Linked DNA regions of Pontiella desulfatans. Each later gene encodes a partner of the first gene's protein in a complex. Links are inferred from orthologs where the notes say so. Each region holds a gene or a part of one and is shown on either strand. Other genes may lie near its edges. The genes, in order: pheS and pheT.

Region 1 (14,527 bases):
GGGTGGTTGTAATGAAAAAAATGATTTTGAAAATGTTCGTGTTCGGCGTTGTCGCCGGTTCCGTGGCCGTGCTTTCGGGCTGCCAGAAAAACAAGGCGGGGGCCGATTTCTACGACTCCGAGTCCAACATGTATGGCGATCCGCTGCTGGGCGACACCCCGCTGGTGGATCCCACGGTGGCCGATGGCGACCGCAGTCTGTTCCCGCCGGTCTTCTTCGCCTACGACAGCTCCCAGGTTAATCCGGAGGAATCCGGCAAGTGCGAGCAAGTCGCCGACTACCTGAAGAAGGGCAAGGGCCAGGGCGTGATTGTCGAAGGCCACGGCGACGAGCGCGGCAGCCGCGAATACAACCTCGCGCTCGGCGAACGCCGCGCGCTGGCCGTCCGCGACTATCTCATCAGCCTCGGTGTGAATTCCGCGACGATCCAGACCAAGACCTATGGCGAGGAAATGCCCGACGACATGGGGCACGATGAAAATGCCTGGCGCAAGAACCGCCGCGCTGTTTTCGCTATCTACTAATCTCTTGCCAGGTGCGGCCCCGGGCCGCACTTTCTTTTTTCGTATGCAGTTCCTCTTCCCCACGATCGCGGCACAGTTCGACTTCATGGGCGGTGCCCTGGGTGTGGTTGCCGCCGTTGTCGTATCCTTTGCGGTCATCACACTGGTTGCCAGCTACTACCGCTTTCAGAACATCGTGCAGATGGCGGAGAACACCCAGCCCGAGGACATGGGCGCCCAGCCCGAGGACATCCTGCGCGTACAGCTTGCACGCTACCTCGCCGGGTGTGCGCGCCGCGGCACATCGTTTTCCCTCGCGCTCATCCGGACGTCCAATCCCGAGGTGCCCGTTCGCATGGATGCGCCGATCGTCGGTAGCATCCGCCATGCCGCCCGTCGCGGCGACATCACCTGTGTCTACGACGACCAAACCGCCGTGCTGCTCGCCGAATCCGAACCCGAGGATGCCATGGCCATCCTGACCCGCATCACCGCCTACGTGGCCGCGGATTGCCCCGAACTCGAACTCGCCGGCCTTCGCTCAGGCATCGCCTCCTATCCCGGCCATGGCCTGGCCGGCAAGGACTTGATTGATGCCGCCCTCGAAGGGTTGCGGATGTCCTCCGCCGAAGCCCCGATCGTCATGCCCGAAATCGAGGATGCCGATGAGGAGCTCGAAGAACCCGCTGTCGAAGAGGTTGAAGAGCCTGCCGAATCCGGGGGAGAGGGCGAAGAGGACGACAAAAAGGATTCCAAGGGGTGGAAGGAGCGGCGCAAGAACCTGATGCTCGACGAGTTGACCGGCGTACTGAAACCCTCCGCCATTTCGGCCTACATGCAGCGCATGATGAGCGAGCTGCGCCGCAAGAAGCAGCCTGCGGCCCTCTTCTGCATGGGTGTCAACAACATGGACCATGTTGCACGTATCCATGGCGCGGAGGCTGCCGACGATGTCATGGCGGGGGTCAGTAGGTTGCTGCAGCAATACCTTCGTGCCGACGACCTGATCGGACGGCACGAAAAATACGCCTTCCTTGTCCTTGCGCAGTGTTCCATGGCGGAGGCCGAGATCATCGGCAAGCGCATCAGCACGCTGGTGCAGCAGGGCGAATTCGTTTCCGGCAGGAAAAAGCTCAAAACCACCATCACGCTCGGCGTGGCAACCTATCCGGAGCATGGCCGCAACCTGCACCATCTGTACACGGCCGGGCAGAAGGTGCTCGACCATAGCCGAATCAACGATATCCGCGCTTATGCGGTTTACGATCCCGAAATACATGATAGGATGCCACCCAAACCGATGAAGAACATCAAATCGGTGCAGGCGTAGTGGAATTAGGAATGTAGATTTAAGAATGTAGAATTTTGGGTCTGCGACGCTTCCCGGTGAAGGGCGCGGAGAATTCGACGGGAAACCATTCTTCATTCTGAAATCTTAATTCTTAATTTCAATCCAGAGGAGAGAAGATATGAAACTAGGTGTGAACATCGACCATGTGGCCACATTGCGCCAGGCGCGTGGCACCGTATATCCCGATCCGCTGGATGCGGCCATCCTGTGTGCCCGGGCCGGTGCCCACGGCATCACCGCCCATCTCCGGGAAGACCGCCGCCATATCCAGGACGACGACATCTATCGCCTGAAAGAGCTTCAGCCCCTTCCGCTCAACCTCGAAATGGCCAATGTTGAATCCATTGTCGAAATTGCCCTAAGCGTCCGGCCGGCCGAAGTCTGCCTCGTCCCCGAAAAGCGCCAGGAGCTGACCACCGAGGGCGGTCTGGATGTCATCGGCCATTTCAACCATCTCAAGGAAACCGTGCAGTGCCTGACCGAAGCCGGGATCGAAGTCAGCATGTTTGTCGATGCCGATGAAATTACCCTGGCCGCCTGCAAGGATCTCGGCGCCCCCACGGTCGAGCTGCACACCGGCGCCTATTGCGATGCCGAGCCCAACGACCGCCCCGTTCTACTCGAGCAGTTGATCCGCGGCGCGGACTATGCCCATGAACTCGGGCTGAAGGTGAATGCCGGACACGGAATCAACATCGAAAACCTGGGCGGCATCCTGTGTGTTCCGCACCTCGACACGCTCAATATCGGGCACAGCATCATTTGCCGCTCCGTTTTCCACGGCCTGGAGACCTCCATCAAGGAAATGCTCATCGGCATGCTCGAATACAATGGATGACAAGTGACGATTGAGGCGTGATCCATTTAACCACGCCTCACGTTTCACTTTTCACGTTTTCTCATGAAACTCATCACGCCAGAAGAAATGCGGGAGCTCGACCGCCGAACCATCGAATCCGGTATTCCCGGCGAAGAGCTGATGTTCACGGCCGGTGAAGGATTGGCCGATGCCATCCGTACGCTGGCATCCAACCATCAGCTTACCGATTCGCCCGTCCTGTTTGTTGCCGGCGCCGGCAACAACGGCGGCGATGCCTTTGTTGCCGCCTGTTGCTTGCACGAGGACGGATGGCCGGTCGAATGCTGGCTGGCCGCGCCCGAAAGCAAAATCAAGGGCGATGCACTGATCCATTTCAAGAAGATGAAAAAGGCGGGCGTCCCGTTCGAGGTGCTCGATACGTCCGAGCATTGGACCTATGTGGCCGAAAGCGGCATCGACGCCGAAATCATCGTGGATGGACTGCTGGGAACCGGCGCCGCCGGGGATCCGCGCGGCGTCATTGCCGATGCCGTTCAATTCATCGATGCCCAGGCCGACCGCGCCTTGGTCGTTGCCATCGACATTCCGTCCGCCATGGCCATACGGGCCGACCTGACCGTCACGATGGGACTCCCCAAGATCGGGCTGGCCGAACCCGAAAACATCGACATGGTCGGCCAGGTTGAAGTGGTCGATATCGGCATTCCACCCGCCTTCATCGATGAGGCGGTTGGCGATGCCGATCTGGAATTCATCCATCCCTCCGACCTCTCCCCGCTGTTTCCGCGCCGCCCGCGCGATGCGCACAAGGGGGCATTCGGCCACGTGCTTTGCATCGGGGGATCAAAAGGCTACAGCGGAGCCATTGCCATGGCCAGCCGGGCCGCCACCCGCTCCGGCGCCGGACTCGTCTCGGCCTTTGTGCCCGAAGCCATCCATGCGCTGGTCGCTCCCGCCATTCCCGAGGTGATGGTGCATTCGAGCATGCCCGAAGGCAAATGGACGGCCATCATGGCCGGTTGCGGCATGGGGCGCTCCGCAACCACGCGGGAACAAGTGTTGCACCTGCTGGAGGATTCCGCGGTTCCGGTCGTACTCGATGCCGATGCCATCACCGTGCTCGCCGATCATGTCGATTCCATCAAGAGTGCCAAGTGTCCCGTCGTCCTCACGCCGCACCCCGGCGAGTTCGCCGCGCTGTTTGGCCTGAAGGTGGACGATGTTCAGGAAGACCGTTTCGGCATGGCCCGGATGGCCGCCGACAAGCTCGGCGCAACCATTGTGCTCAAAGGGGCGGGGACGCTCGTTGCAACCCCCGGCCAGCCAATTGCAATCAACCTAACCGGCAATCCCGGCATGGCTGCCGGTGGTTCCGGCGATGTTCTCGCCGGAATCATTGCAGGACTCGTTGCCCAGGGGATCGCACCGTTCGAAGCCGCATGCGCCGGGGTGTGGCTCCATGGCCGTGCGGGCGACCTCGCCGCCGCCGAAAAGGCGCAGGCCTCCCTCATCGCCACCGACCTCATCGAAAAAATCCCCGATGCTTTCCGGGATATTAGTTGCAGATAGTGATTCGTGACGATTGAGCCGTGAGAGGAAGTTATCTCACGCCTCAATTCACCATGCTGTGCGGTTGGTGGGTGGCCTGGATGACGGTTTGCCAGAACCAGCTTTGCGGGTCGATGGTTTTTCGGGCGCCGATCATTTCGATGGGCAGGTGCACGAGGCGATCGTGGTGCAGGCCAACAATCATGTTGGTGCAGCCGGCCATGGCCGCGTGCACGGCGTTGTTGCCGAGGCGCAGGCAATACATGGAGTCGTTCGCGTTGGCGCGGCGGCTGCGGATGTTGTAGCTCGGATCGAAATATTTGACGTTGACCTCCAGGCCCTTCTTTTTGAAGTGGGCATGGATTTCCTCATTCATCAAATCGCCGATGTCCTGAAGGCGTTTGTTGCCGGACTTGTCGGTGGCGTCCTTGGCTTTGTCGAACAGGTGTTGGCCGGCGCCTTCTGCCACGACGACCACGGCATGCTCCTTGCGCCGCAGGCGTTTTTCCAGGACTTCCAGGAAGCCCTTGGGGCCGTGGAGGTCGAACTCCACTTCCGGGACGAGGCAAAAGTTGACGGCGCTGTTGGCCAGTGCGGCCGATGCGGCGATCCAGCCCGATTCGCGGCCCATCAGTTTAACGAGACCGACGCCGTTGCGGTAGGCGCGCGCTTCGTTGTGGGCGTTGGTGATGATGTCCCAGGTGGCTTCAACGGCGGTTTCGAAGCCGAACGAGCGCTGGATCAGGCTGATGTCGTTGTCGATCGTTTTGGGAATGCCGACGACGGAAATTGGAATGTTGCGTTCCTTGAGCTTGTTGACGATGTCGCGCGAGCCGCGCTGGGTTCCGTCGCCGCCGATGGTGAAGAGGATGTCGACACCGTAATGGATCAGCGTGTTGATGATTTCGTCGTCGTCCTGCCGGCCACGCGACGACTTGAGCATGGTGCCGCCCTTTTCGTGGATCTCGTCGGTGTTGTCGGTGGTTAGCTCGACGGGATAGTGGTAGTACTTCGCCACGAGACCTTCGTAGCCATACTTGAACCCCAGCACGCGTTTCACGCCATAGCTTTCCAGGCTGCAGAAGGTCAGGGCGCGGATCACGTCGTTGAGTCCCGGGCAGAGGCCGCCGCAGGTGACGATGCCGACGGTGACATCCTTCGGGTTGAAGAAAACCTTCTTGCGCGGACCGGCCAATTCGAAATATTCGATGTCCTCGATTTTTTCGAGTTTGGAAAGCTCCTTGGTGCGGTCGTGGCATGCCACGGCCTCTCCGTCGTAGAAGCGAACCAGCTTATCGATAAGGGGCGAATCGAACGTGGTTTCGCCCAGGGTTTCCGCGCGGTGGATCTTTAGGTTTTCCATCGATCTTCTCCTAGAATTGTGAAAGGAACCGGACATCGTTTTCGTACAGGTTCCGGATGTCGTGAATGCCATACAAAATCATGGTGATGCGTTCGATGCCCATGCCGAATGCGAAGCCGGTGACTTTCGAGCTGTCGTAGCCCACCGACTGGAAGACGTTGGGGTCGACCATGCCCGCGCCGAGGATCTCGATCCATCCGCTGTTCTTGCAGACGCGGCAGCCCTTGCCGTTGCAGACGTGGCAGGTGAAGTCGACTTCGACGCTCGGTTCCGTGAACGGAAAGAAGTGCGGGCGGAAGCGGATCTTCACGTTCGGCCCCATGAGCTCGCGGGCGAAGTAGGAAAGCGTGCCCTTGAGATCGGCCAGCGAAACATTCTCGTCCACATAAAGGCCCTCCACCTGGTGGAAGTTTGCGCTGTGGGTGGCGTCCGGCGTATCGCGGCGGTAGCAGCGGCCGGGGGAAATGATCCGTACCGGCGGCTTGTGCTCCATCATATAGCGCACCTGCACCGGCGAGGTGTGGCAGCGCATCAGGTCGCCGTTGTTCAAATAGAAGGTGTCCTGCTCGTCGCGCGAGGGATGGTCGGCGGGGGTGTTGAGCGCATCGAAGTTGTTCCAGACGGTTTCAATGTCCGGGCCGTCGGCCACGGTGAAGCCGAGGGTCTGGAAAATCCGGGTGATGCGGTCGGTGATCTGCGTGATCGGGTGGCGGGTGCCGAGTCCCTGCCACTGGCCGGGCTGGGTCAGGTCGAAGCCCGCCCCTGCGGACGTGCCGCTGGCGGCGAATTCCGCCTGCTTGGTCTTGATCCGCTCCGCCAGCTCGTTCTTGAAATCATTGACGGTCTTGCCGAACATCGGTTTTTCTTCCGGCGAAACATTTTTGAGTTCCTGCATCACCTTTGGAAGCAGCCCCTTGCGGGCGAGGTATTCAATGCGAACGCCCTCGAGCGCCTCCGCGTTTTCGGCATTTCGCGCTTTTTCCAGCGCCGCTGCCTTCATATCGATCAAGTCTTGTAGCGTCATATTTTTTCCCCGGTTCCATGAATTGGAAAAACAGCGTCCTATCATCCTTGCCGGGGGGATTTTGGCAATTGCTTTTTTGCGGTTTCTTTCGGTTGATTAAACATATTTGGAGCAATTCGGGGCGGCTTGAGATTGTATTCTCCGCGCAAAAAAGCTTGGATGCATATAGGCCGATTGATCGGAGGGGCCTATGATGGATGACGACTTGGATATTCGTTGGAAGCAGCGGTTTCAAAACTTTGAAAAATCGCTGAAGCTACTTGAAGGGGCATTGGCTGTTCGGTCTCCCGACATCTACCAAAGAGCGGGGATGATTCAGTTTTTCGAAACCACCTTCGAGCTATCTTGGAAAATGATGAAGGACTATTTCGAGGCGGAGGGTTTTTCAGACGTCAAATCGCCCCGGGCAGCGATTAAGCAGGGTTTTGAGAGCGGCTTGCTTCAGGAAGGGCACGCATGGATGGAATTGCTCAAAGACCGTAACCTGACGGCACACACCTATGATGAAGAAACGGCGGAGAAAGTCGAAAAACTGATCGAAGGGAAATACATCCCCATCATCCGCGACCTTCATGAAACCTTCAAGAAGCTTAACGATGCATGACCTCGGACTCAGCGAAAACGATTTGAAAGCCATCCGGGAAATGCTGGGTCGGTGCCCGGAGGTCAAGCAAGCCGTTGTCTTCGGTAGTCGGGCAAAAGGGACGCACCAAAATGGGAGCGATGTCGATTTGGCGCTAAAGGGGACAGAGCTGACGTTTGAAGGGGTCACCCGTATTTCCTACCTTCTCAACGAAGAGACTTTCATGCCTTACAAGTTCGATGTTCTCCAATACGAGACGATTAAAAGCACAGAGCTCATTGACCATATCGACCGTGTTGGAATAACGGTCTACAAAGCCGACAATCCCTTTATCGGTTCCCGCGCAGATATAGAGGATGTAGAAACGCATGTGCGTGACCTTCGTAAAGGGCGGGAACTATAATCCTGTATCGTCATTTGAAGTGCTCCTTTAGCAGTTCCGTCCGGAATAGAGAAGCCGTGGCGGTGGATTCCGTTCCTCTGTTCCAGCGCGTACGGTTGCGGCGGATCGGAATCCGCCGCCACGGTGTCATTCGCCAAGACAAAGCAGAAGCTTGTCGTAGGCGAAGACGTCGGTTTTAATTCTCTGTTTGGCCGATGACCTTAGCATCGTCACGGCGACACCTTCGTCAACCGTTCGAGGCAGGAGCTCGGTGTGGTTCCTCACAATCAATACTCCTTATTATTCCTTGAAAATCCTATAGCCGAAGTAGTCACGGGCGACCTCCGAGTTCTCCGCAAGTTCGTCATCCGTTTTTACGGCCACAACTGAGGAAACGGAAACAGATACATTCTTCTCATCAAGCGCTTCCTTTAGTGTCGCCAAGGTCTCCTCATTTATTTCCCCAGCTAGAGTTTCTTTTACGGCAGAAAGAAGAGCTTCTGAAGAAAGGTCAAAGAGTTGCTCAAGGGCAAATCGGATTTGTTGGGAGAGTTCACGACCAGCTTTTTTATATTTGCTGATCAATGATGTTTTAGGTGATTTCAAAAGGGATGACTCTTTTTTTACTGCATCACCTTTGTTCTGAAAGGCAGACAATGCTGCTTCAAAACCCTCAAGAACAGAATCTAAATTATGAGCTAAATCCTGAAGCTTTTCTGCCAGAATTTTTACGTTCGGGAATATGGCACGATACTCAGGGTTTGCTGTTAAGTCGTTGAAAAATGCATTGAAGGACTCCTGCACTCTAAATGACCATTGGTTGAATTCTTCCGCATTGACTACTTTTTCTTTCCATGAAAGTTTTTCATCAGGGAATGTTCGCTCCCAATCACCAAGCTCTCGCAGGAAATCGGCTCCCAGAGCCTGGGTAACAGAGGCTACACATTTTTTCAAAACGGGATCCGCCAGTTTCGCAACCTGGTCTTTTGAAAATGCTAATAGTTCCTTTTCTGAATCTTCGAGGGTTTTTGCCCAAGGCAGAATGTATTCAGGATTTACCCGGTCGGATAAGAGATCGTACTCAATGCGATCATCCAACTCTGTATAGAGACGACTCAGCAATTTTGCATTGAGAGGGATGTTGTATTGCTCATTGACCAAGTTGCGTAGAATCTTAACAGCAGGCTTCGGCTTGCATATCGCGATGTAATTCACTGCGCACATCTGAAGAACATCCAACTCAGACTGTCCAGCTTTCTGTGCACGTTCCAAAAGAGTCACCATTTCATCAACATCGTTTTCCGGGTCAAGAAGCGAGAATTTATCAAGGGCGGCAGAAGCTGCAATTACATCCTCCCTCATTAATGGGAAATAGGCATTGTCATATTCATTGAGTGCATCCAGAGCCTTTTGTTTAAATGCACCACATAATTCTTCACGGTTTATGTTCTTATACTTTTCTGCGGATTCCAGAGCACAACGAGCCTTGTAATACCAGAAAGTTGGAAATGCCTTAAACGTATCGTTTAAGACATCCAACCGTTCAAATTGGCGATGCGGATCGGGATCCATCAGGATTTTATTGTATTGAGAAATTTGTTTTTCCGTTAAACGCCACTCATCCGGAAAATCATAGGTGTCTGAAAGTCGCCAAGCAGTTTCGAAAAGGCTTCTGCGCAGACCATTGAGCTGTTCGATGGCGGAGCGCTGCAGCTGCCATTGCTGTTTTTCATAATCCAAGTTGGTTTTGGCTTTGGAACGACGGTAGTTGATATAGCCGATTCCCGCCTGTGTCGCCAATCCGATTGCCATAGTTGCAGGGCTTCCTGCAACCATCATCCCCATCCCGGACATCGAATCCCAAATGGCATTTTTCATCCGGTGCTGATACTCCTTCTCCGCCATGGCCTTATCGCCCTCCTGCATCAGGTAGAAGGTGATGACATCCATGATGGACGTAATGGCAGAAAGAAGGGCCTCATCCTTGACGATTTCCCGAAGATTCAAATTATTTAAGATTGCATCGTATTCCTGCTTGAGAATATTGATGTCTTGATAATCCACTATCTGTGAAACAGACACCGTACAGAGGTTCAGGGCAAATGCGGCTTTCTGTTTTTCTTCTTTTGCTATCTCGATACTCATTTTCTATTTCCCTTTAGAGCGACAGCTCAGCAATGATTGGAACGTGGTCCGAGCACTCTTCATGATATTCCTTAAACTTTTCCAGTCCTGAAAAGCATTCGATGCGTCCAGGGTTTTTCAGTGATGAGGCCCAATTTTGGTTAAATGAAAAATGGTCGTAGTTTTCGCTGTAAAACTCATCATCAGAGGTAGGCCGAGGACGTTCATCAAAATACGTTATTTTTTTCAGCGTCGATTTCATGTTCTGAACCGTTTCAACCCGGTGGTTTTCACAGTTTTTCATGTATTCTCGATCAGAGTCAGGGGTAACTCCGGCAAGGTCTTCTTCGGTTAGGTTATAATCGCCAGCGATGAGTGTTCGGACAGAGCGATAGTCGCCAAAACGAAGGGTGTTGACAAGGGTATGAATGGAACCCGTTAAGAATTTGTATTCCTCAATGCGTAGTTTTATGGCGATTTTTTTTGGGACTCGCGTTTTCGTTTTTTCATTTCTACCCCCAAACCTGATGTGAGTATTGATAATGCGGAGTTCCCACCAGAGGTTTGCAGTAGGCCTGAATCCGCATATAAGAGGTGGTCGCTTTAGACTAACCCATGTTTTCAGAGTCTTTATCAGCGCCTCGTTTGCTACGTCTTTTTTGGTTATCTTTCGGATGGCCTCGTCAATAAGTTCAGCGAGTTTTTGGAGGAACCCTTCCCACGGAGAATTCAATTTTTGATAAATTTCCCGATAGTACTTTTGGGGCAATTCTTGCGTTTTTTTGTTTTGAACAACATCCATTTCTGTTTGGGGTGGAATCAGATAGATCCTTCTGGAATTCCAGATAAACGCATATTCTTCGTATTCTTTATCACCTCTCATGCACTTGGGTTTGAAATCCAAAAAATCCTTGGAATGAACTCCCGAATAGGTATTGCCCATCTTTTTGTTCAGCTCCTTAACCAAATACTCAACGCTGTCTTTTTTAAACACTTCCTGAAGGGCTAAAATGTCGAATTTCTCCTCTTCCATGATCCGGATAAAATGCTTTGCTTTGCGCATATTCTTGCAGTTTTCATCCTGTTCATTGGGTGGCGAAAAATTCTGTAGGTTATAGGAGCCGATTTTGTACATAATTCAGGCTACTTCTGGAGCCAAGAAGGGGCAACGTCGGAAAGGAACGCATCCACACCTTTTCCAGTAAGTTCTTTCTTTATTTTTGCCTTCTCTGTCATAAGCACTGCGCCAGTGTTGACCTTAAGTGCATGCATGTAGAGTTTGCCGCCAGCTTTAAAAGTCGCCTTCGAAACATTTTTTGCCATATCAATTGCTTTATCAACACCTTCTCCGACCGTATTGATACCTTCACTTTCATTTTTCTTCAGGAGTTTGGATTTAGTTTCACCGAGAGCTTTTGCACAGTTGGCGAGGTTGTCTTTAAATTGTTCTGCCACTTTGCCCCAATCCGATTCCCCAAAAATGACGGCATACGGGTATTGGGAAAGTACAAAGACTCCATCTTCTGTTTCAGCGCACTCACCCTCCTGGATCTTCTCGCGAATATACGTATGCGAAAGTGGGTTTTCTTTTCCATCCCCAATGCAGATAAAGCACCGTCCTTCCGTTTCAGGAATAGGGTGCTTCTCAAATTCTTTGCACAGGATTGTTTTAGAAAAAGAATTCTCTCCGAGGTAATCAGAAATCCTTTCTGCCAAGCTTACATATCGCTTGGGGTGAATAATAAAGAACTCCTTTTTCATAATAGCTTATCCTCTAATTAAAGAACGTATGCACATTTGCCCCATGTTAACAAACCCCAGTATCTATAAAACGCAATTCTTTATTATATTTAGGGTTATTCCCCCAGATAGATCAGGAGCTTGTCGTGGGCGAGGACGACGAGGTCGCCGATGTTGTCGCCGTTGAGATCGCCGGATTCGATGTCGTGGGGCTCGGTGCCCCGGGCGTTGCCCATGGTGGCGAAGTCGGAGGTGAGGAAGATTTCGAAGGCGAGTTCCTGTTTCAGTTCGTTGTCTTTCTGGCTCAGGATTTCGATGGCGCGGTTGGAGGGGTCGACGAGGGCGACCATCGGCCGGGGCGGACTGGCCAGCTTGACGAGCTTGGCATAGGCGAGCAAGGCATTCTCGGAGGGTGAAACATGCTCGCCGGTCGAGACCACGTCCAGTTGCATGCCGTTTCCGGTGACGGTGTTCAGTCCGGTTCGGTCGAGCAGCACAACCATGTCGCGTTCCCGGTTGGGGAGCTGGATGAGGTCGAAGATGGTTTGGTCGGCATCGGGGATGTGGATCTTGCCCCAGGCATCGCCATCGGCGGCGAACCGGACGAGGTCGCCGGAGTTGCGGTCGTAGAGCAGGGTGCCGGAGGAGCCGTCGCGCAAGTCGTAGTTGCAGGAGGCAATCAGTTCGCCGCGCGGGTTTTCGGGGTTGAACTGGCGCGTGGCTTCGTAGCGGTCGCCTTTCCATTCGAAGCGGCGGGCAATGGCGCCCTGCGAAACGACGAGGGACGAACCATCGCCGGGGGCGCCGAGCCGGATGTTGGAGAGTTCGAGCTTCTGGGTCAGGGCGCGGAACGATTCGCTGGTGATGTCCTCCAGCGTTTCCTTGGCGAAGAGCTTCATTTTGGGGGTGTCGTAGGCCATGAAGAAAATGAGCCCGGTTTTGCCTTCCGGCAGCTGGAAGGCCAGCAGGTCGGCGGGGTCGTTCTTCATGTCGAGCGGATAGATGGAGACGAGGTCGCCCTCCATTTTCACGAGCTGTAGTTCCCTGTCGTCGTTCTTGCAGACGAACCAGTTGTTGCATCCGGCCAGGACATGGCCGGGGGTCTTCAGGATGGAGGGGAAGCGCTCCAGATTGCTGCCGGAGTGGACGGCGGCGATCTTTTCCTTTTTGCTGACGACCACGATGTCGCCGTTTTCGAGGCGGGAAAGGCGTACCACTTCGGAAAGGGTGTCGATGCGCTTCGGCTCGGGATCGAGTCCGTCGTCGGTGCCGGCATAGAGGTGCAGGCGGCTGAGCTCGGGGGCGGCGACGAGCAGGTCGCCATAGCCGTCGTTGTTGAAGTCGTCGGCCAGCCAGGCGGGGGATGCTTTTTTACTGGTGCCCTCCAGGCCGATGCGCCCCGGGGAGTATTCCTGGGCGTCGAGCAGGGCGGGCTGCTCTTTCACGGTGAAGCCATAGGTGCGGACCGCGAGCCGGTTGCGCAGCACCATGCCGATTTGCGGGGCAACGCCCTCGGCCTGAAGGATATCCATGTAGTGCCGGGGCGGCAGGTCGAGCGGTTGCTCGATGCCGTAAAGGCCTCCGCCTTTTCCATAGCGGATTTTCAGCGGATTGCGCGTGCTGTTGAAATGGAAGGCGAGGTCGGGGATGCCGTCGTTGTTGATGTCGGCAATGTCGCCGAAGAAGCTTTTATCGGCCGCGAAGGTAAGGGTCTTCTTTTCCACGAAGGGGGTGGCGTCGGTATTCCAATGGAGGTCGGCCTTGTCGCGGCGGCAGACCAGGATATCGCGTTTTCCGTCCCCGTTGAGGTCGCCAATCTGGATGGTGCTGACCTCGGCCAAGTCCTTGATGAAGATGCGTTCGGGCTCCGCGAACGAGCCGTCGGCCTGTTGGTAGCGAAGCTGGAGGCCGATGGCGGTGCCGAAGGTGATGATATCCTTCAGCCCGTCGCCGTTGAGGTCGTTCACGCGGACGGCCTTGAGCCCTTGGTCGACAATCATCCCCTTGTCCTCGAAGCGGTCCTCCAGCTCCGGCAGGTCTTCGAGGGCTTCGCCGTTCGGCTTGCGCATCAGGATTTCGAGCCGGGAGACATGGTTGTTGGCGAACAGGATGTCGTCGAGGCCGTCGTTGTTGATGTCGGTCACGACCAGCCGCGAGGTGCCGTTCTTGAACTTGTAGATCTCCAGCGGCTGGAAACCAAAGTCGCGTTGGGGGGCTTCGGCCAATGCTCCGGAGGCGATGGCTGCGAGGGATAGAAGGGTGGCGAACTTCAACATTCCATATTCCTTGTTCGGGATTCGTGGTTCACTAGTATTTGAGAATGATCTTTTGGTGCAGGCCATGGACGCTGGCCTCGACGTATTGGTAGGAGACGTTGAAGTACGAGGCGATATGGTCGGCGGGCGGAAGCTTGTCGAAGTCCGGCGGGGGCAGGGCGGAGCCGCTCATGGCCCAGCGTTGCCGGATCATGGAGACGTATCCGGGTTGCGCGATTTCCTCGAGGATCACATCCATGCTCTTTTTCCAGTCGATGGCGCTGTAGGCGAAGGCCCGCGGGGGAACATGTTCGCGCAGGCCCTTAACCAGTTCGGTGCGCTCGAAGGCCTGGTTGGCGGCGGCATCGCTGGTGACGCTGCGGATCACCTGGCGCAGGCCGCCGGGGGTTCCGTAGAGCAGGTAGTCGCCGGCAATCGAGATGCCCATGGCCTCGGCGGGGTCGCTCTCCTTCAGCGTGTAGATGGTGTGGTCGAGGAAGTCGTCGATTTCAAGCCCAACGGAAACATAGGGTTGCATGGCCGGGGCGGCCAGTGCGGTTTCGAGCCCCTTCTTGAAGGCCGCGCCGTCCACCAGGTCGACGGCGACAACAGAGTCGCTTTTTTCGCCTTCCACCGTGGCGAAGGAGACAAATTTCTTGCCGAGGTGCGCGAGCAGATCCTGCTCGAGGTTGATGCCGGCCTGTTGCTGGATCATGGCCAGCAGCATATCGAACTGCGGTTTCATGGCGGGATCCGCCGAGGCCAGTACGTTGGGGATTTCCTGCCAGAGGCCCAGCAGATTGAAGCGGCCAACCTCGATGGACGCAATGTCTT
Region 2 (14,719 bases), on another replicon or contig:
GCTCATGGTGAGTTTGATCACCGTCAAGCGGGCGTACGAGGAGCTGGAGAAAGAGGGCATCATCTACCGCAAGCAAGGAATCGGCACCTTCGTGGCCGACCATGGCGGGGCGAAAAGCCGCGAATCGAAGAAAAAGGAAGCGCTGGCTTTGCTGGGGAAGGCGGCGCGCGATGCCGTTCAGGCAGGCATGGGTGAAAAGGAATTCATTGAACTGTCCCGAACGGCGATTCGTTCGGAGAAAGGGAGCGGGGAATAATGGAATACTCGATTGATATCCAGGGATTGGAAAAAAGTTTTGGTAGCAAGTTTAAGTTGGGGCCGCTCGACCTGCATGTGCCGACGGGATCGATCTACGGATTGATCGGCCCCAATGGCGCGGGAAAAACCACGACCATCGATCTTTGCATGAACATGGGCAAGGAGGAGGCCGGTGCAATCTACATTTTTGGAAAGCACCATCGCAACGAAGTCGTTGCCGTGAAGCAGGAGATCGGCTATGTCAGCCCCGACCTGAATTTTGATGCGTGGGGCAAGATCCATCGCCTGCTTCGTTATTACCGCAAGTTTTATCCGGAATGGGACGACGCCTATTGCTCGGAGCTGCTGGGAAAGCTGGAACTGAAACCGTCGGACAGAATCAAGACGCTTTCCTTTGGCGGAAAAATCAAACTCGGACTGGTCGTCGCGTTGTCGCATCGCCCAAAGCTGTTGTTGCTCGACGAGCCGACCATCGGACTCGACGCGGTTTCCAAACAGCAAATCTTCGGCGAGCTGCTGGCGGCCGTGAGCGATTCGGATCGAACGGTACTCATTTCATCGCACGGCCTCTCCGATCTCGAACGGTTCACCGACCAGATCGGATTTATCCGGGACGGACAACTCTTGCTCGAAGGCGCGACCGATGAGGTGGTTCAACGCTATTGCCTTTGCGACTACACCGCAAGTGGAACGCTTCCGCAAGGTCGTCCGGGTTTCATTGTTCAGCATACCGAAGGCGACCGGGTGCGAGCGGTTGTGGACAAATCGGCGGATCTGGATGCCTGGTTCGCCAGCTCTGGCTTGACTCAAATCTCCTCTGCCCCCATGACGCTCGAAGACCTGTTCGTGGCGCTCGCGAAAGAGGAGAACGGCGATGGATAGCCGTATCTTTTTTCACTACCTGCGCCGCATGGGGTGGGGGAGCCTCTTGATGTTCCTTTTTTGCGGACTGACGTTTTACGACGGGAAAGTCGATTCGGTGATGTCCGTGGTTTATCCGGTGATCTGGATCTGCCTGCCGATAGCGATGGAAATGAAGCCGGGCGCCGGCGGAAGTTTTCGGGTTCATCAGGCGTTGCCGGTTCAGCCCGCGTTTTTGCGCCGTTTCCCGTTCTACATCGGCTTGGTTGCCCCAATGCTCATGGTGTTGGCCGCGACGCTACCGTGGGGGATTTATCGAACGGTGGTGGGCGACACGGCTTTCTGGATGAACTCTTTCGCGCCAGTGATGCTGGGCATGTCGATGTATTTGATGATGATGGCCGTATCGATGCCGCTGGGGCATGCGCTTAAACTTCATGAAAATCCGTTAAAAGGCACGGTCGTGATGAGTCCACTCATCGCGGTTTTAATCACCGCGGTTTTCGCGATAGATAAACTTTGGCTCCTGCCCTTGGGGCGCGTTCTTGTTTGCGCCATGGCCTTCGGGTTCGCGGGATTGAGTTGGTGGCTCGCGCCCTTGATGGCGGACGGAAAGACGATCCACCTCAGGTTTGGAAAGGAACGAGGCGACCGCGGAGAAGTAAAAGAAAATAGTTTGTTTGGAAAACTCGCGTGTTCGCCGGAAGGGCGCTGTGCGTTGGCGGGAATGGGGTTGTTCGCGTTGTTGGCGGCGTTCGCGTTGTTCTTTTGGTGGAAATTCCGCGGAGAGGATTTCGGGCGGGGCGGCAGTATTTTCGCCGGCATGTTTTTCATGCTCGCGAGTATTTTTGGTTTCATGTATTCGGTGTTGTTTGCTGGATCGATGCGCAGCCTTGCGGCGCTGCCCCTGTCCCGGATTCAGCTATCCGCGAAGATTATGAGGTGCGCGATGCTCGTTCTGCTCGGAGGGCTTCTTGGAATGGCGCTTGTCGTTTTTTCTAGCGGGGAATTTGCCCATTTATTGATTGTCGCCGCGTCCGCGCTCTACGCCATCGCGGTGGTGTTTCTTGGCCTCGCAGCATTCTACCGGGTTGGATTTCGGCTCGGCTACGGCGTTCTACTGACGTTCGCGCTGATTATCCAGTTGCGGCTGATGTTGTCGGGCATCGGCGATCTTCTGCCGGCTGTGGGCTGGGTGGATCTCGCGGTCGGCGCCGTCGGCGCCGCGCTTGGAACATGGGCGATTCCCCGCGCCCTGGAAAGTTCCGCCGCCTATGCCCCGAAGCAGATGCCCGGTCAGCGGATTTGATGAGGGTTTTGTTGTTGGGCGGGTAGGTTCGCTCCGAGAGCGGGGGCGTTACGAATTACGCATTACGAATTACGATTAACTTGAGCCAATACGGCCCAACCTATATAAACAACGCTCATTTTTTCCAATCGGAGTATAGTTATGAAAGTACCAGTCAGTTGGCTGAAGGAATATGTTGATTTCGAGGACACCATCGAGGGCTTGGCCGACAAGCTGACCTTCGCGGGGCTGGAAGTGGAGGCGATCGAAACAATCGGCTCCGATTTCGAAGGCGTCGTGGTGGGGCAGGTGACGCAGGTCGAGCCGCATCCGGGGGCCGACAAGCTGCGCCTCTGCACTGTTGAATACGGCGCCGAAGAGACCATGCGCGTCGTGTGCGGCGCTCCCAACGTCGAGGTTGGCGGCAAATACCCCTTCGCCCCGGTCGGCACCACCTTGCCCGGCGGTTTCACGCTGAAGAAGGCCAAGATCCGCGGCGAGGTTTCCATGGGCATGCTCTGCGCCAAGGACGAACTCGGCCTCGGGGAAGACCATTCCGGCCTGCTGGTGCTCGACGCCGGCCTCGAACCGGGCACCCCGTTCGTCAAGGTTTGGGGCGCGCCGGAAACCGTCATCGAACTCGAAATCACGCCAAACCGCCCGGACTGCCTTTCCATGCTCGGTGTCGCCCGCGAAATGGCGGTGCTTTATGGGACCGAGCTGAAAATGCCCGCCATCGAGATTTACGAGACCGACGAAGACGTCAACGCCGAGATCTCCGTCCGCATCGACGACGAAGCCAAGTGCCCGCGCTATACCGCCCGCGTGATGAAGGGCGCCAAGATCGCCCCCTCGCCCGACTGGATGCAACAGCGCCTGGAAGCCGCCGGTATCCGCCCGATCAGCAACGTGGTCGACATCACCAACTATGTCATGCTCGAAACCGGCCACCCGCTGCATGCTTTCGACAAGAACACCGTCGCCGGCAACCAGATCATCGTGCGCACCGCCAAGCCCGGCGAAAAGATGCACACGCTCGACGACACCGAGCGCGAGCTGACCGAAGAAATGCTGGTGATCGCCGATGCTGAAAAGGCCTCCGCCGTGGCCGGTGTGATGGGCGGTGCCGATTCCGAAATCAAGGCCGACTCCTCCACCATCCTGCTCGAGGCCGCCGCCTTCGAAACCTCGACCATCCGCCATACCGCCAAAAAACTCGGAATGATCACCGACGCCTCCTACCGCTTCCAGCGCGGCGTCAACACCGATTCCGTCGAGTGGGCCAGCCGCCGCGCCGCCGCGCTCACCTGCGAACTCACCGGCGCAACGCTCTGCAAGGGCATCGTCGATGTCTATCCCGGCACCCGGGAGCAGATCAAGATTCCGTTCAGCTACCAACGCATCGAACGCATGATCGGTGCGGAAATCAGTGCCGACGAAATGAACGCCATCTTTGGGAAGCTCGAAATCGGAATCGAAAGCACCGAATCCAAATCGACGGCCGTGGCTCTGGTTCCGGCGTTCCGCCTGGATCTGGAACGCGAGGTGGATCTGGTCGAGGAAATCGCCCGTATTCATGGCGTGGACAATATTCCGGCCAAAACCCCGTTGGCCAAGGTGATTCCCGAGGCCGACGACTCGCGCGTGCGCGCCATCGCCGGCCTGCGGAATGTGCTGCAAGGCCTGGGGGTCGGCGAAATCATGAACTACACGCTGGTCAACCATCCGCTGCTCGACCTCTTCAACAAGGAAAACCGCGAGAGCCGCGAAGAACTGCCGCACCCGATCTCCAAGGATCAGTCGGTCATCCGCACCTCGCTCATCCCGCAATTGGTCGAGAGCCTGGGGCGCAACCATTCGCGCCAGATCAACGAGGCCTGCTTCTACGAGCTCGGCCGCGTGGTCAACCGCGTCGACGGTGCTCCCGTCCAAACCGAAACCGTATCGCTCGGCATGATGGGCCCCGTGGGCCGCTCGTTGCTAGAAAAGCGCGCCCCGGTGAAGGACGAGGAAATGTTTGTCTGGATGAAAGGCCTGGTTGAAAAACTGCTCTCCGCCCAGAAGCTCGACACCGTTTCGTTCAAGGCCGAAGACCGGCCGGAATACGAGGCCGGCAAAGCGATTTCGATCCTGGTGGATAATGAAACCGTGGGCCACATGGGACTCGTCAACAAAACCGCGCGGGGCGAATGGCGCCTGTCCGGCCCGGTTGCCGCCGGCGAAATCAACCTCGAAGCCCTCCTCAAAAACGTTTCCGAAATCTCGAAAACCAAAGACCTCGCGCAGTTCCCCTCCATGAGCCGCGACATCGCCCTGATCCTCGACGAATCCGTCCGGCACGAGGATGTGGTGGCGCTCATTGAAAAGGCCAATCCGCAAAACCTTGAATGCTTCGGCCTGTTCGATTTCTACCAAGGCAAAGGAATAGAATCCGGAAAGAAAAGCTTGGCGTACACCTTTGTCTACCGCTCCGCCAAACAGACCCTGACGGACAAAAAGGTTAACAAGGTGCACCAAAAGCTGGCCGACTTCCTCTGCCAGCAGCTCGGCGCCAGCCTGCGTGACAGTTAGGCCAATGAATGTTGAGTGGCAAAACGGATGAAGAAAAAAGCAATTCAGTACGTCTTTGCCACCGCTCTTTCGCTCGCCTTCGTGGCCGTGGTTCTTTCAATGCTCGACGGGAAGCAGACTGGCAGTGGGCCGCAAAGGGCTATCGATAATGAACCCATACCTGCTTCGTCCGCTGAGCAGATGAATCTTTCCCGGCGCGTTGGGCAGCCCCGGAAATCCTTTTCGCCAGACTTGCTGATCCGGTTGGAAGATCTTCCCGCCGGGGAGTTCCGAAATGATGTTGGAAAGCTTCCGGACGATTTGCGGGAAGAGGTTCTGAAGATGCTGGCGGAGGATCGGTGCCTGCTCTCGGATATCGATTCCCTTCGGGTTGATCGCGGTGGTGCCTTGTACTATGTCTGTTCTTTCATCCCACGGGACGGAGCTCCAATGGAGGAAGCGGCTCTTTCCAAGGAGTCCGGGTTGTTGGGTTTTTCGGCGGCGCAAGGCGCATTGGTATCGGTATCCACGCCAATCCGCCTTCATAGCCGGCCGGGCAGCGACAATATCCTCTTCCTGGATTTCGATGGCCATGTGGTTGAGAACACCCGCTGGAACAACTCGCGGGGCGTTGACCGGTGGGATTGCCTTCCCTACGACAAGGATGGAGACAGCACAACATTCAATGCTTTGGAATTGGCATTCATCACGCAGATTTGGGAACGGGTTTCGGAAGACTTCGCCCCGTTCGAGGTGGATGTGACCACCGAGCAACCGGTGGAATGGACGCCCACGACCGGTCATGCGTTGATTACGCCCGGCCTCGATGCAAACGGAACAAACTGTCCTCATGCCAGTGCGGGAGGGGTGGCCTATGTCAATGTTTTTGGCAAGACCTCCTATTCCTACGATTCCGGGAACGCCTATTCCCCAGCCTGGTGCAAGGATTACCACGAAGCCAATGCCGCCGAGGTGATTTCCCATGAACTCGGGCACAATTTTTCACTGAAGCACGACAAGTGGAGCGATGGCGCCGTAACGAACGGCTACTACGGCGGCCACGTCAACGGAGGCATCAAGTGGGGGCCCATCATGGGGACGGGCTATGGCGACGATGTGTCGCAATGGAGCAAAGGGGAATACCTCCATGCCTTCGAGTCGGACCAGGATGACCTGCTCCAGGTTTCAACCCGGGCCGGCTACCGTCCTGACGATGCCGGGGATGCGAATGGATCCGCCGCGTTGCTCGGGGTTGCGGCAGATGGCGCGGTCTCGCATGGCGGGGTAATCGAAGAAACGGACGATCCCGATGTCTATGTGTTCTCGACGGGTGCGGGAGATATCACGATCCAGGCAAAAACCTATCGAGCCTCGACCCGGACATGGGGCGGTAACCTTGATCTGCTGCTTGAACTCTACAACAGTTCCGGCGACTTGATCGCATCCAGCAACGATCCTCTCGAGATGGATGCCTCCATTTCGCAATATGTTCCGGCTGGAGAATATTTTCTCCACGTGAAGCCGACCGGAGCCGGAAACCCGTTGGTCGATCCTCCAACCGGATATACGTCCTATGCCTCGTTGGGGCAATATTGGTTGACGGGACTGGTTTCGGCCGATGCGGACGGCGACGGCCTGCCGAACCAGTGGGAACTGCAGTATTTCGGGAGCTATACGAATGCCCTGCCGTCCGGCGATCTGGATGGCGATGGGGCGGACAACCTCACAGAGTTTATTGCCGGCACGGTGCCGAACGATGCCGGTTCCGTATTCAAGGCCACCGCCTATTCGGCGAATCATACCTCCGGAACACCGTTCACCATCGATTGGAACACCATGCCGGGGCGCCTATATACCGTTAGCCGCTCCTCCAGCCTTCAATACGATCCGTTCGCTCCCTTTCCGGATGCTGTGGACTTGCCGTACACAAGGAACTCCTACACCGATTCCGTCAGCCATGCCGAAGCGCGCATTTTCTACCGCGTCGAAGTCAAGACTGCGGAATAAAACACCTGCGGCAGCTGGCGAAGATGCAAGGGGCAAAAGGAATCTTGAATGTTTCGGCCTGTTCGATGTCTACCAAGGCAAAGGTATCGAGAAGGAAAACAAGAGCTTGGCATACACCTTTGTATACCGCTCCGAGAAGCGACCCTGACCGACACGAAGTTTTGCAAGGTGCACCAGGAGCTGGACGATTGCGTAGGACGGCAACACGGTGCTTCGTAAGGGAAGGTGAGAAAAACGAACATGTTTTATAATCGTGCTATCGAAGGAACGCGTGTATTTAATTTAACCATGCGAAATCATACACATAGATTGATCGGGGCTCTGTTGATGGCAGCGTCGGCATCCCAGGCTCAGCAGATTTCTCTTTTCGAAGAGAAGCCTTTCGAACGCGAGGCCTTTGCCCTCCAGCTGGCCGAAAAGGCTTCTACCGACAAGGAAGCGGCAAGGGTTTGGGCCCTGGCGAACAACAAGCCAATGCGTGTTGATGACGGACGCCAGGTCATGGAGCTGATGGCGGTGCGAAACGGAAAACCTGTCTACTACATTACGCACAACTCCAATGCCGCGATCTCCTCCGCCGCAAACAAGGTGCGCACCACGGCGCCCTATAACCTCGATGGAGCGGGGATCAATGTGGGCGTGTGGGATGCCGGTGCCGTCAGAACTTCGCACCAGGAGTTCGACAGTGGCCGGGCGGTGGTAAAAGACGGCTACACCACCACCCACTACCATGCCACCCACGTGGCCGGAACTATCGGGGCAAAGGGCGTGCAGACGAATGCCAAGGGCATGGCGCCTTCGGCCAGCATCCACTCCTACTATTGGAATTCCGATATTTCGGAAATGACCACCGCCGCCGCCACCGCGCCGGGGCAGACCGGAAACAAGATCTATCTCTCCAACCATTCCTACGGCCAGGGCGTAGGCTGGACGCAGGGGACCTTCTACGACAACCGCGACGAATTCGGGCAATACAATTCAGAGGCGCGCACGGTCGACCAGGTCTTGTACAATGCCCAGTACTATTTGCCATTTTGGTCATCCGGCAATGATCGAACCGACGGGACATCAAGCAGCAGCCCTGTGGGCGACGGCTATTACAAGGGGGGGTACGACATTATCTCCCACGAGGCGATCGGGAAAAACGTGATGACCGTCGGGGCGGTCAATGACGCGGTCTCGGGGGGGAATCGCTATCCTTCCGCAGGGACCTATACCAGTTTTACCAGCTGGGGCCCGGCCGACGATGGGCGCATCAAGCCGGATATCGTCGCCAATGGCTATCAGCTGTATTCAACGGATGATGACGACGATTCGGACTATACCACATTGAGCGGAACCAGCATGTCTTCGCCCAGTGCCTGCGGGTCGGCGGCGCTGCTGGTGGAATACTACAAGGAATTGTTTTCGGGCGGCGCCATGCGGGCGAGCACGCTTAAGGGGTTGATCATCCACACCGCGACCGATCTTGGTCGAGCCGGCCCCGACTACCAATATGGCTGGGGGCTGATGAATACCTTGGCGGCGGCCCAGTTGCTGGAAGACTATGCCTCCGGCAGCCTGAATCGCTTGCGGGAGGATTCTCTCTCATCGACGGCCAATCCGTCCGATAGTTTTGTGGTTTCCGCATCGGGGGAACCCTTCCGGGTCACCCTCTGTTGGACAGACCCGCCCGGTACCGCGCAATCCGGCGACGATATCAGAACGCCCGCCTTGGTGAACGACCTCGATCTGACCATCACCGGGCCGGGGGGCACGCGCTATCCCTACACGCTCAGCTACGCGAGCCCTGCTGCAACGGCAACCACCGGCGACAACGATGTCGACAATGTGGAGCAAATCTACGTGGCCAGCCCGACGCCCGGCATCTACACCATCACCATCAACTATGAAGGCTCTTCCCTGTCCGGCGGAACCCAACGCTATTCCCTGTTTATCGATGGCGTTTCTTCCGACTCCGATGGCGACCAGATGCCCGACTATTGGGAGCAGCAATATTTCTCCAGTACGACGGGCGCAGTGGCGACCGCCGATTCCGACGGCGATGGCACCGACAACCTGACCGAATATATTGCCGGCACCCTTCCCAACAATCCCAATTCCGTTTTCAAGGTCACCTCCTATTCCGCCAACCACACCGGCGGCACGCCGTTTGTTGTCAACTGGACAACGGAAGAGGGGCGCGTTTATAGCGTCAGCTATACCTACAACCTGAAATATGTGGACTTCGCTCCATTCCCGGATGCAACGGATCTGCCCTCCTCCCAAAACAGCTACACCGACACGGTGAGCCATGCGGTTTCCCCCATCTTCTACCGGGTGGACGTGAAGATCGGCGAGTAGGTTTCCTGCGGATCCGACTTCCCCTTGGCCGCTCTTGTTCCAAGCACCAGAACCGGCCTGCCCAAAATGGCGCCACGCATCTCGCCACGGCCGTCGTAAGATGCGTGGCATCTGCGCGCGGGGGATATCTCGCTGTACTCCGTGCGAAGGGCACAAGAAACCTTTACTATTGGCACAAAAGCGGCTATCTATAGCGAGTGCTGGCCGGAAGAGGTTCCGGTTGCATGTTGCTTATGATTGCCATTGGTACAATTGTTTCCGCGGGATTGGTGCTTTCTGTCGCCGGGATACTGAATTTGAATACACCCGCCCTCGTTCCGCCCCCCAGGCCCGCGTTGGTGGCGGAGGCCGGAACACGGCAACCGGCCCGGCCTTTGGAAGAGCGGGGCGATGCCATGCTGTTCGAGATCACGGCCCTGGTCGGGACGCCCTTCGGCGAGGCCATCACGCTGCCCTTCGACTGAGTCCCGATTTTGAATGTTCCCGGATGTCCGGTGTCTATCTACCCATAGGTGGCATTGAGCGAATATTCGATGAAAACGGGAAGAACCAGACCTTCGACCGGATTCCAACCCCTGGAAGCCGCGGGGCTGGCCTTGTTTTTTCTGGCCGCCCAGGCCATGGCCGACCGATCCTCCCGCGCGCAGGAAGCCGCCGGGCGCGCCGCGCTTGAAAAGGCCGAGGCGCAAGCCTGGGCGTGGCAACGGGGCATCGAGCCACGGTTCGACGATGGCGGGAACGTCATCGAAATCATGGCCCTGCGGAATGGCCGGCCGCTCTTCAACACCACGTTCAACAAGAACGCCGCCATATCCACAACGGCGAATGCCGTGCGGAATACGGCGCCTTTCGGTGTGGATGGGGCGGGGGTGGTCGTGGGGGTTTGGGATGGGGGGAGCGTGATGACGAACCACCAGGAGTTCGGCAACCGGGTGGTGGCCCAGGACGTGGTTTCGGCGCACTACCATGCCTCCCATGTGGGTGGAACCATTGCCGCCTCCGGCATCGTGACCAATGCGCTGGGAATGGCGCCCTCCGCCGCAATCGATTCCTACGACTGGAACAGCGACGATTCCGAAATGATTTCCGCCGCCGCCTCCGCCGCGGGGCAGCCGGGCAAGCTACACCTCTCGAACCATTCCTACGGCTACATTTCGGGGTGGTACTATGCCTATTGGACGAATCCCTGGACGCGCCGGTCGGGCTACCACTGGTGGGGCGACATCCATGAGGATGAGGCGGAGGCCGCCTTCGGGCAATACAACACCTATACGCGCAGCTGGGACAGCATCGTATATAACGCCCCCTACTTCCTGCCGTTCAAAGCGGCCGGAAACGAGCGCAACGACAACCCGACCGAAGGTTCCAAGGTCTACTACTCGCCCGACGGCGGCACCACCTGGACCAACGCCATCTACGACGCCTCGATCCATCCCGGCGGCGATGGCGCCTATAAAAACGGCTACGACTCGATCCCCTACCGCGGCAACGCGAAAAACATCCTGACGGTCGGGGCCGTGACCGATGCCGTGGTGGACGGGGAGCGCGCCCTCACCAATGTCAGCCTGCTGGGCTTCACCAGCTGGGGGCCGGCCGACGATGGCCGGATCAAGCCGGACATCGTGGCCAATGGCGACCAGCTCTATTCCTGCAACCAGACCGCAACCAATGCCTATGCCACGCGCTCGGGCACCAGCATGTCGAGCCCCAACGCCTGCGGATCGGCCGCCCTGCTGGTGGACTATTACGACGATCTTTTCCCCGGCGGGGCCATGCGGGCCAGCACACTCAAGGCATTGATCATCCATACGGCGGACGACCTCGGTCGCCCCGGCCCCGACTACCAGTTTGGCTGGGGCCTGATGAACACCCTGAAGGCCGGGCAGCTGCTTGCGGACTATTCCAACGGAAATCCCGTCCGGCTGACGGAAGCCAAGCTGTCCTCCACCAACGAATCCAACGCCTACGTCTGCTATGCCGATGGCAGCGGGCCGGTGCGGGTGACGTTGTGCTGGACGGATCCGCCCGGGGCTTCAACCTGGGAACACGACAGCCGAACCCCGGCCTTGGTCAACGATCTCGATCTCAAGGTGACCGGTCCGGGAGGCACCTTCCATCCCTTCCAATTGAGCTACGAAGATCCGGAGGCCAATGCAACCGCCCATGCGAAAAACCAGGTGGATAACGTGGAGCAGGTCTACATCGGGTTTCCGGAAAGTGGCCACTACACGATCACCGTCGATCATGAGGGCGCTTTGCAGAATGGAACCCAGCACTATTCCTTGCTGACCAGCGGCCTCATGGCCGACCAGGATGGGGATGGCCTGCCGGACAATTGGGAGGCGGGTTTCTTTGCCAGCGCAACCGGCGGCGAAGCCGCCGCCGATGCGGATGGCGATGGCTACGACAACCTGGCCGAATACATTGCCGGCACCGATCCAACCGACCCCGCTTCCGTATTCGGGATTGCCGCGGTGGAGTCGCTGCAGCCCGTGGACGGCCATCCGCCCTTCGTCGTGGAATGGAACAGCATGCCCGGCCGCGTCTACAACGTCTATTGGACCTACCACTTGAAATATCTCCCGTTCTCCAACATTTCCGGGGAGCTCCGCTGGCCCATCAACAGCTTCACCGACTCCGTGGAGCACGTCGGTTTCGGCCAATACTACAAGATCGACGTGAGGATGGATGACTGACTAGAGCGGTTCACGAATGAGATGCCGTAGAAAAGTGGAGGGTCGGGTTCCACCCCGACTGAACCCGCTCGAATGGAAGACCGGGTGGAACCGGTCCCTCCATCAGGTTGCGGCATTTCATTCGTGAAATGCTCTAATCGTCCCCCAGCCCCGGCACTTCGACCTGTTCGATGGGGCAGTCCTCGATCGATTCGAGGAAGAGGCGGCCATACCACTGGTTGCAGACCCGGCTGTCGAGGATCGTGACCGTTCCAAAGTCGCTGCCGCTGCGGATGAGGCGGCCAACGCCCTGGCGGAACTTGAGCACGGCCTCGGGCAGGGAATATTCCTTGAACGGGTTTCCCCCGCGCTTTTCGATGGCCTCGAAACGGGCCTCGATCAACGGGTGGTCGGGCACGGCGAAGGGCAGGCGGGTGATGATGACGTTGCTCAGCGCCTCGCCCTGCACATCGACGCCCATCCAGAAGCGGTCGAGGCCGAACAGCACCGCCGCATCGTGGTTGCGGAATTTTTCAAGCATGGTCTTGGGCGGTGTGCCGGAGCCCTGCACGAGGAATTCGTAGCCCTCGAGCTCAAAGTCGAAGCGCAGCTCGTCGGCCACCTTCCGCATGAAGCGGGCGTTGGTGAAGAGCACGAAGGCGCGGCCCCGGCTTTCGTTCACGAAGTGCTTGATGGCGCTTACGGCCTTTTCCTCGAAATTGTTCGCGGAGGGCGGCGGCATATTGATGGGGATCTGCACCTGCATCTGGCGGGAATAGTCGAACGGCGAACCCACGCGCAGCTCCTGGCATTCGTCCGCGCCGATGCGGTGGCGGAAATATTCCAGGCTGTTGCCGACGGCCAGCGTGGCGCTGGTCATGATGACGCAGGGGATTTCCTCGAACAGCACTTCGCGCAGGATCGGGCCAACATCGACCGGTGCGGAATAGAGCACCGGCAGGCGGCGGCGCCCCTGCACCTCGACCCAATAGACCTGCCCCTCCAGCGACTGCTTCAGAAACGATTCGATGGTGTCGCGCAGCTCGAGCCCCTTGTTGCGGAGCGATTTGACCTCCGATTGCGTATCCTCGTTGTCGGTGGTCTGCGTAACGGTTTTGAGATGGATGCAGAGATTGGTGATCTTTAGCGGGAGGTCGGTTTCGATGGGCGGGGGGTCGAAGACGCGCTGCTGGGTTTTCTGGGGGCCCAGCTTGAAGTGGTCCCTGATGGCCTCGAAAAACCGATCCGCCGACTCGCGGATCTGGTCGACCATGAAGGTGCCCTTGCCGTCCTTGAGCACGGAAAGCAGGCCGCGCCGCTTTTCGGAATGCAGGCGGCGCAGCCAGTAGTCGATCTGGTAGAGCGAAAGGCGGATGCCGAGGTGCGACGAGGCGACGTGCTCCATCTGGTGCGCTTCGTCGAAGACGACATAGCCATAGGGCGGCAGCATCGCGGCGCCCTCGGCGCGCAGCGCCAGCTCGGAAAAGAAGAGCGAGTGGTTCACCACCAGCACCTGCGCGTTCTGCATCTCCTGCCGGGCGTTGATGTAGTAGCACTCCTTATGGAACGGGCAGCGCTTGCCGGGGCAGTTGCCGTGCTCGGCGCAGATGGCGCCCCAGACCTCGTGGTCGGGCTGTTCGTCGAGTTCCTGGTAGGAGCCATCGCCCAGCTTCCTGGCCTGGGCGGCCGCGTAGATGGCGTCGAGCTGTCCCTCGCGGGTGGCATCGAACAGGTCGCCGCTGGTGCGGCGCGCGCGCTGGAGGCGCAGCAGGCAGAGATAGTTCGAGCGGCCCTTCACCATGACCGCCTTGAAGTCGCGGCCGAGGGCTTCGCGCACGAAGGGGATGTCCTTGTGCATCAGCTGTTCCTGCAAGGTGATCGTGTAGGTGGCGATGACGCAGCGGGTTTCGTGTTCGAGCGCGGTGAGGATCTGGGGCACGAGGTAGGCGAAGCTTTTGCCGACCCCGGTGCCGGCCTCGACCGCGAGGTGGTGGCCGAAACCGCCCGCATCGGCCACGGCGCGCGCCATCTTTTGCTGCTGCGGGCGTAGCTCGAAATCGATCCCGCTTCCGGTGCAGTGCTGCTCGAAGAGTCCGCCCGGTTCAAAGAACTGGTCGGATATTTTTGCGGCCTGCGGGGTCGGCACTGGATCGAGGGAAATCATCGGCCCACTTTACAACATCCGGTGCGCGGGGCAATACCTACTCGCCCAGAACCTTGAACATGCGTTGTGTAACGGTGGTCAGATCCAGCTCGACGGCGAGTTCGGTCGTTGTGTTCGTTGCCGGAATGTGTTGGATGAAATCCCAGCCGTTGGTCTGCAGGAGGCTGTCGGCCCCATACAATGTATAATCGACGCCCGGACTGGACTGCCAGCGGACTTCAAGCGTGCTTTCACCTTCGATGGCCGGTTCGAGCGTGGCCGGGGGGATGACGCCGGCCTGGTCGCAGAGGAAGTGGGCGATGGCCCTGGATACTTCTGTGCAGATGTCGTAGTCCATCACGCCCGGCGTATCGGTCGAGTCCATGTCGGAATGCATGATGGTATTCAGGATTAGTGGGTAGCCCGTGGACAAATCCATGAAATCGCCCTCAAAAATGAGTACCGTATCAATTCCTGCATCATGGAACGGGGCATGATCGCTTGCCCCTATGTGAGGCAACTCGATGATCCCTATGCCGGTGTGGTTCGTTATGGCTTGGATAAGCCCGTTGCGCACCGGGTTCGGATCCGCCT

What was found.
Region 2: the proteins of pheS (region 1) and pheT are in contact, whole or in part, in a crystal structure (PDB 6P24), measured with the Escherichia coli proteins. The link is inferred for Pontiella desulfatans from one-to-one orthologs.

Annotation. Positions count from the first base shown.
Region 1 is NZ_CAAHFG010000003.1:131,692-146,218, forward strand. What follows is about bases 4,603-7,464. They hold pheS (phenylalanine--tRNA ligase subunit alpha), read right to left. Parts: upstream 6,610-7,464; coding sequence 5,596-6,609; downstream 4,603-5,595. Other genes in these bases: E9954_RS21670 (ATP-dependent 6-phosphofructokinase), read right to left, coding at 4,603-5,585; E9954_RS21680 (nucleotidyltransferase substrate binding protein), read left to right, coding at 6,800-7,213; E9954_RS21685 (nucleotidyltransferase domain-containing protein), read left to right, coding at 7,206-7,464. Outside these bases: E9954_RS21650 (OmpA family protein), read left to right, coding at 12-524; E9954_RS21655 (sensor domain-containing diguanylate cyclase), read left to right, coding at 481-1,833; E9954_RS21660 (pyridoxine 5'-phosphate synthase), read left to right, coding at 1,973-2,692; E9954_RS21665 (NAD(P)H-hydrate dehydratase), read left to right, coding at 2,756-4,243; more of E9954_RS21670, read right to left, coding at 4,287-4,602; more of E9954_RS21685, read left to right, coding at 7,465-7,595; E9954_RS21690 (hypothetical protein), read right to left, coding at 7,875-9,719; E9954_RS21695 (exonuclease/endonuclease/phosphatase family protein), read right to left, coding at 9,733-10,833; E9954_RS21700 (hypothetical protein), read right to left, coding at 10,842-11,459; E9954_RS21705 (FG-GAP repeat domain-containing protein), read right to left, coding at 11,555-13,714; E9954_RS21710 (hypothetical protein), read right to left, coding at 13,746-14,527.
Region 2 is NZ_CAAHFG010000004.1:155,004-169,722, reverse strand. Bases 2,220-5,273 are described here. They hold pheT (phenylalanine--tRNA ligase subunit beta), read left to right. Parts: upstream 2,220-2,569; coding sequence 2,570-4,978; downstream 4,979-5,273. Other genes in these bases: E9954_RS26250 (reprolysin-like metallopeptidase), read left to right, coding at 5,006-5,273; E9954_RS26260 (hypothetical protein), read left to right, coding at 2,220-2,428. Outside these bases: E9954_RS26270 (GntR family transcriptional regulator), read left to right, coding at 1-256; E9954_RS26265 (ABC transporter ATP-binding protein), read left to right, coding at 256-1,140; more of E9954_RS26260, read left to right, coding at 1,133-2,219; more of E9954_RS26250, read left to right, coding at 5,274-6,964; E9954_RS33960 (phenylalanine--tRNA ligase subunit beta-related protein), read left to right, coding at 6,864-7,112; E9954_RS26240 (S8 family serine peptidase), read left to right, coding at 7,292-9,307; E9954_RS26235 (hypothetical protein), read left to right, coding at 9,604-9,771; E9954_RS26230 (S8 family serine peptidase), read left to right, coding at 9,841-12,003; E9954_RS26225 (ATP-dependent DNA helicase), read right to left, coding at 12,137-14,146; E9954_RS26220 (M20/M25/M40 family metallo-hydrolase), read right to left, coding at 14,184-14,719.